DNA from 2 places in the Arthrobacter sp. 05L417 genome. Region 2 is predicted to be linked to the other one. Evidence: predicted binding sites of a transcription regulator. Region 2 holds the regulator's gene; the other holds the start of a gene.
What was found. The regulator HrcA, encoded in region 2, represses chaperone genes, less so after heat shock. The targets are predictions, from matches to a motif close to TTNGCACTCGNNNNNNNCGAGTGCNAA.
Positions count from the first base shown of each region.

Region 1: the regulator HrcA is predicted to act here: its motif matches at 1,458-1,484, upstream of groES (co-chaperone GroES).

Region 1 is NZ_JBFTOG010000001.1:268,041-271,451, reverse strand. It holds gene AC1DJW_RS01220 (THUMP-like domain-containing protein) at 1-920, opposite strand, end outside; gene AC1DJW_RS01215 (hypothetical protein) at 998-1,408, shown strand; gene groES (co-chaperone GroES) at 1,633-1,929, shown strand; gene groL (chaperonin GroEL) at 2,016-3,411, shown strand, end outside.
Region 2 is NZ_JBFTOG010000006.1:66,097-69,507, forward strand. It holds gene AC1DJW_RS07560 (DUF3097 domain-containing protein) at 2-856, opposite strand; gene hrcA (heat-inducible transcriptional repressor HrcA) at 1,037-2,050, shown strand; gene dnaJ (molecular chaperone DnaJ) at 2,119-3,249, shown strand; gene AC1DJW_RS07575 (16S rRNA (uracil(1498)-N(3))-methyltransferase) at 3,252-3,411, shown strand, end outside.

The DNA.
Region 1 (3,411 bases), on a different contig from region 2:
CCGCCGAGCCGGAGTGCGACATCGGCCACCAGGCCCGCACGGATCACCGCCCCGTCCGGTTCGTACAGGTATCCCTCCACGGGCCCGACGTCGGGCACCGGGCCGCCGTCGAAATCTTCGCCGCTGGTGATCTCGGCTGCGCCCTGGGGCCCGAGCACCAAGGCCGCGCGGCGGATGCCCGGACGGGCGACGTCGTTGAACCACAGCGTTACTTCCGTGACGTCCCCTCCCACCGAAACCCACTGTGCCTCGCAGTCGGCCGGAACCGATTCGTGCGGCATTCCCGGGCCCATCTTGACCCCGACGGACTTGCCGGTAGCGGCAAGCGATTCAACGAAGGACAACGGCGGCGAGAACGCCTCCGGATCCCAGATCCGTTTGGTACCCGACGACGACGTCGTGCGGCGCGCCGGATCGAGCCACACGCCGTCGACCCCGTCGAGGGACACGGACGTAGCGTCAGAGTGCACCACCGACGCATGCGGGAAAGGCATGAGGTTGATGGTGGCGCACGCTGCGGTGGTCTCATCCAGTTCCACGGCGGTGACCTTGATGTCCATGGAGGCCATCGCCATGGAGTCGGCTCCAAGCCCGCAGCCGAGGTCCGCTACGTGCTGCGTGCCCGCCTTGGCGAATCGCTCGGCGTGCCTGGCTGCCACATTGAGCCGGGTTGCCTGTTCCAGGCCCGCCTGGGTGAAGAGCATCTGACGGGCGAATTCTCCGAACTTGGCCTCGGCCCGCGTGCGGAGCCTGGACTGGGTGAGGACGGCCGCCACGAGTGCGGGGGAGTGGCCATCTTTGCGCAGGCGCGCATTGAGGGCGAACGCTTCGCCGTCACGGTATGGTCCCAAGGATGCCAGCAGTTCCCAACCCTCCGTTGTCAGCAAGGGGGCAATCTGGTCCTGGGGTGTGTCAGCCATGGGAACTAGCCTAGTGCTCGCCCGTCATACAGTGCGGAGGGGGAGCCGGGAGCACCCGGGCGGATAGGGTTGATGCCATGGAAGACAACCCAGTACGCCAGCCTGACGACGCCAATGGTTCTCCCTTTGCCCCCGATAAACGCCCGTTCGCCGGAAATCTCTCCAAGTATGCCCGCCCCGCGCTCATCGTGGGTGCCTTGATCGCCATTGTCTGCATCGCGCTGTTGATCATTATTTTCTTCCTCGACTCCTTCAACGCTGCCACCTACTCGATGACCGGAAAGAGCGTCCAGGACGCCACGGATGAGGCCCGGGAGATCCGCGACACCTACACCGGTGCGCGCATCGGAGCGATCGTCGGGCTGGTGGTGTTCGGCGTCGTCGCGCTCGCCAGCGGCGTAGTGCTCTACCTGAACCGCGGAAACGCGCCGAAGGAAGAGTACGACGACGGTGAGGACGTTGACTTCGACGACCTCGCCGGGCAATGAACTACTCGAGCCGGAAGCGGCTCTTGGGACGTTCACCCGTGACGGAATTCTGGCACTCGCCTTGACCGAGTGCTAATGCTTACATAGAGTCTTGATTAGCACTCTCCCTAGGCGGGTGCTAATCATGCCGCCAGGCACTTACCGGCACCGCGACGACGGTAAGCACGCCACGGCACCCCTGGTTTGATAGTCCATGTACTACCTCACGTAAAGGAGAGATCCGAGTGTCGGTCTCCATTAAGCCTCTCGAGGATCGCATTGTTGTCCGCCCGCTCGAAGCAGAGCAGACCACGGCTTCCGGCCTGGTCATCCCGGACACTGCACAGGAAAAGCCGCAGGAAGGCGAAGTTGTTGCAGTTGGCCCCGGCCGCTTCGATGACAACGGCAACCGCGTCCCCGTCGACGTAACCGTCGGCGACGTCGTCATCTACTCCAAGTACGGCGGAACTGAAGTCAAGACCGGCGGCAACGAATACCTCGTTCTGTCCGCCCGCGACGTTCTGGCGATCGTCGTTAAGTAATTCCCTGGATCCCGCATCGCAGATCGAGTCGGACTTCTTCCGGTCGAATCAGCGGTGCGGGTTTTCCGTCTTGAAAGGACACAACCATGGCAAAGCAGCTTGCGTTTAACGACGCTGCCCGTCGCTCGCTCGAAGCAGGCATTGACAAGCTCGCCAACACCGTCAAGGTCACCCTTGGCCCGCGTGGCCGCAACGTCGTTCTGGACAAGAAGTGGGGCGCTCCCACCATCACCAACGACGGCGTGACGATCGCCCGCGAAGTCGAACTCGACGACCCGTATGAGAACCTTGGCGCGCAGCTGGCCAAGGAAGTCGCCACCAAGACCAATGACGTCGCTGGCGACGGCACCACCACGGCCACCGTGCTGGCACAGGCCCTCGTCAAGGAAGGCCTGCGCAACGTTGCCGCCGGAGCAGCCCCTGGCGAAATCAAGCGCGGTATCGAGGTTTCCGTCCAGGCCGTGGCTGCCCGCCTCCTGGAGAACGCCCGCGAAGTAGAAGGCACCCAGGTTGCCAGCGTTGCCGCGATCTCCGCCCAGAGCGATGAGGTTGGCGAGCTTCTCGCCGAGGCTTTCGGCAAGGTCGGCAAGGATGGCGTCATCACCATCGAAGAGTCCTCCACCACGCAGACCGAACTGGTCCTCACCGAGGGCATGCAGTTCGACAAGGGCTACCTGTCCCCGTACTTCGTCACTGACGCGGAACGCCAGGAAGCCGTTCTGGAAGACGCACTCATCCTGATCAACCAGGGCAAGATCTCCTCGCTGCAGGAATTCCTGCCGCTCCTTGAGAAGGCCCTGCAGGCTGCCAAGCCGCTCTTCATCATCGCTGAGGACATCGACGGCGAGGCACTGTCCACGCTGATCGTGAACCGTATCCGTGGCACCCTGAACGTCGTTGCCGTCAAGGCCCCGGGTTTCGGCGACCGCCGCAAGGCCATGCTGCAGGACATTGCCACACTGACCGGCGCACAGGTTGTCTCCCCGGAGCTCGGCCTGTCCCTGGACCAGGTTGGCCTCGAGGTCCTCGGCAGTGCCCGCCGGATCACCGTCACCAAGGACAACACCACCATCGTTGACGGCGCTGGCACGCCCGAGGACGTCGCAGCACGCGTCGCCCAGATCCGCGCCGAGCTGACACGCACCGACTCCGACTGGGACCGGGAAAAGCTGCAGGAAAGGCTGGCAAAGCTGGCCGGCGGCATCGGCGTCATCAAGGTCGGCGCAGCCACCGAAGTCGAGCTCAAGGAAAAGAAGCACCGCATCGAGGACGCAGTGTCCTCCACGCGTGCGGCCCTTGAAGAAGGCATCGTCTCCGGCGGTGGATCCGCCCTCATCCACGCGCTCAAGGCACTGGACGAGGACGCCGCAGTCAAGGCCCTGGAAGGTGACGCGGCTGCCGCCGTCGGCATCGTCCGCCGCGCCCTGACCCAGCCTCTTCGCTGGATCGCCCAGAACGCCGGCTTCGACGGCTACGTCGTCG
Region 2 (3,411 bases):
ATCAGGGAACGGTCAGGAAATCGATGACTTCCTCCACGCGACCCAGCAAAGAGGCTTCCAAATCGGCGTAGCTGTGGACGGCGCCCAGAAGCTTTTGCCACCCCAGTCCGATGTCTTCGGCCGTCTCATGCGGCCAGCCGAACGACTTCAGGATGCCGGTCTTCCAATCGGTGCCCCGCGCGACGGTCGGCCATTGCTCGATCCCCAATACTTTGGGCCGGATTGCCTGCCAGACGTCCACATAGGGGTGACCGACGATCAGGACGTTTCCCGTGGCGCCCGGCAGCGTCATGGCGTCGGCAGCAATCCGCGACTCCTTCGAATCCGGGACCAAGTGGTCCACGAGGATCCCGAGCCGTCGGCCCGGCCCGGGGGAGAACGCGGCAATGGCCGCCTTGAGATCGTCCACGCCGTGCAAGGGCTCGACGACGATGCCCTCCACCCGGAGATCGTCTCCCCACACCTTTTCCACGAGTTCGGCGTCGTGCTTGCCTTCCACCCAGATCCGGCTTGCCTTGGCGACCTGGGCCCGCTGTCCGGCGACGCGGACGGAACCTGATGCCGTCCTGCCTGCTTGCGGCGCGCCCTTGGCGGCCGGGCGTGGCGCTGGCGGCAGGAGTTTCACTGCTTGGCCCTCCAGCAGGAATCCAAAGCCGAGCCGGAACGATTTGGTCTTACCCCGACGGTCCTCAAGCACCACAATGTGCATGCCTCCGGACTTCTCCACCCTGGTCACGGCCCCGACCCAACCGGACTGAACGTCCTCGAGAACCATCCCGCGTTCAACGGGCACTTCAGGCAGTTGCCGTTTGGCCGGCGAGGAGAGGTCTTGCGGGCCCCAATTGTCGTAAGACACGGTCTTCACACCACTTTGCGCTAGGGGATCGGTCACGGTCCGTGGCATGCCGCAGGACCGCGCGGGAATCATGTTCGCCGCGAGCGGTACCAATGCTAACAACGAGGTGGCTCATACTAGACTTGTTAGCACTTGGGCATGTTGAGTGCTAACTGTTGAAATGTTGATCGGAGGTGGGCAGTGAGCGAACCACGCAAGCTTGAAGTGTTGCGCGCCATCGTGGAGGACTACGTTCACTCCCGCGAGCCCGTCGGCTCCAAAGCCTTGGTCGAACGGCACCATTTGGGAGTGTCGAGCGCCACCATCCGCAATGACATGGCCCTCCTGGAAGAAGAAGGCCTCATTGCGGCGCCCCACACGAGTGCGGGCCGCATCCCTACGGACAAGGGTTACCGCTTGTTCGTCGACCGTATTTCCGAGGTCAAGCCGCTTTCGGCTGCCGAGCGCCGGGCCATCCACTCGTTGCTTGAGGGACCCGACGACGTCGAGGACATCCTTGAGCGCACCGTCCGGCTCCTCTCCCAACTGACCAACCAGGTCGCCGTCGTACAGTATCCGCACCTGAGCCGCGCGCGCGTCCGGCACATCGAGTTTGTCCTTTTGGCGCCGCGCCAGATCCTGGTGGTGTTGATCGCCGATTCGGGCAAAGTGGAACAGGGAGTTGTGCACGCAGCGGCGGACGCCACCGACGAAGAGCTCATGGCCCTGCGCGGGCGATTCCTTGGGAGTATTTCCGGCTCCCAGCTCGACCTCATGCCGCAGGTCCTGCCCTCGGTGGTTGCCTTGTGCCCGCCGGCGCTCCGGAACCTTGCCGGCGCCCTTGCCCTCGGCCTGGAAAGGCTTGCCGAGCGGAGCCGCGACGAACGCATGGTCATGGCAGGCACGGCAAACCTGGCCCGCTCCAATGTGGACTTCCCGCTGAGCATCGGTCCGGTCCTCGAAGCGCTCGAGGAGCAGGTGGTCATGTTGCGGCTGTTGTCGGACATGGCGGAGGACCCCCGGGGCGTCACGGTGAGCATCGGGCGCGAAAACCCCTATGACGGGCTCTCCGAAGCTTCCGTCGTTGCCACGGGCTACGGTCCGGGCAGCAGCGCCAAGATCGGGATTCTTGGACCCACCCGCATGGACTATCCGAACACCATGGCGGCCGTCCGTGCCGTCGCACGCTACCTTTCCCGCATTCTGGGCGGCTGACGGCTTCGGCTGGAAACCGCCGCACAAGAAACGCAGTGTAACCGTAAAACAAGGAAGAGATACCGACTTTGAGCAGCCACTATGACGTTCTGGGCGTCTCGCCGGAAGCAACCGGCGAGGAGATCAAGAAGGCCTACCGCAAGCTCGCACGAAAGCTGCACCCCGATGTGAACCCAGGTGCCGGCGCTGCCGAGGAATTCAAGGCCGTAACTCACGCTTACGAGGTCCTCTCCGACCCCCAGAAGCGCCGCGTCTACGACGCCACCGGCAACGAGAACGGGACCGACAACGGTTTCGGCGGAGGCTACGCGGGCCAGGGATTCGCCTTCCAGGACATCTTCGACACCTTCTTCGGTGGCGGAGGTGGCGGCATGCAAGGCCCCGCATCACGCATGCGCCGCGGGCAGGACGCCTTGATCAGTGTCCGCATCGACCTGCGCGAGGCCGTCTTCGGTGTCAACAAGAAGCTTGAGGTGGACACCGCTGTCATCTGTCCCACCTGCGAGGGCTCATGCTGCCGTCCGGGCACCCACCCCGAGCGCTGCGACATCTGTGGCGGCTCGGGCCAGGTCCAGCGTGCTGTGCGCTCGATTCTCGGCCAGGTCATGACGGCCGCACCGTGTGGATCGTGCGAAGGTTTCGGTTCGATCATCAAGGATCCTTGTAATGAGTGCAGCGGCCAAGGCCGTATCCGCAGCCGCCGTTCACTGACCGTCAAGGTGCCAGGCGGCGTTGCTACCGGAACCCGCATCCAGCTATCGTCGCAAGGCGAAGCAGGTCCCGCCGGCGGACCTCCCGGTGACCTCTACGTGGAGATCCGGGTCAACAGCGATTCCACCTACATAAGGGAAGGCGACGACCTTCACGCAACGCTGAGCGTTCCCATGACCGCCGCGGCATTGGGTACCGAGCTTCAGCTTGATACTTTCGATGGCCCCCAGGAGATCGACGTCAAGTCCGGCACGCAATCCGGCGAAGTCATCACCCTGCGCGGGCTCGGCGTCACCCACCTCCGCGGCTACGGCAGGGGAGACCTCAAGGTGCACCTGCACGTCGAGACGCCCGGCAAGCTCGACGCCGCACAGGAAGACTTGCTACGCCAACTGGCGAAGTTGCGCGGAGAGCAGTTCACCGAAGGCAAGCTCGTGGCCAGTGGCGGTATGTTCGCGAAGCTGCGGGACAAGCTCGGTAACCTGTAGCGGTGAGCAACCCCGTATTCTTCACAGCAGCCGGAACGCTTGACGGGCTCGGCCCTGGTGACGCTTTCGTGCTCGACGGCGCCGAAGCAAGGCACGCTGTCACCGTCAAGCGCCTTGAAATCGGCGAATCGGTCGATATCGCCGACGGTGCCGGTAAACGGC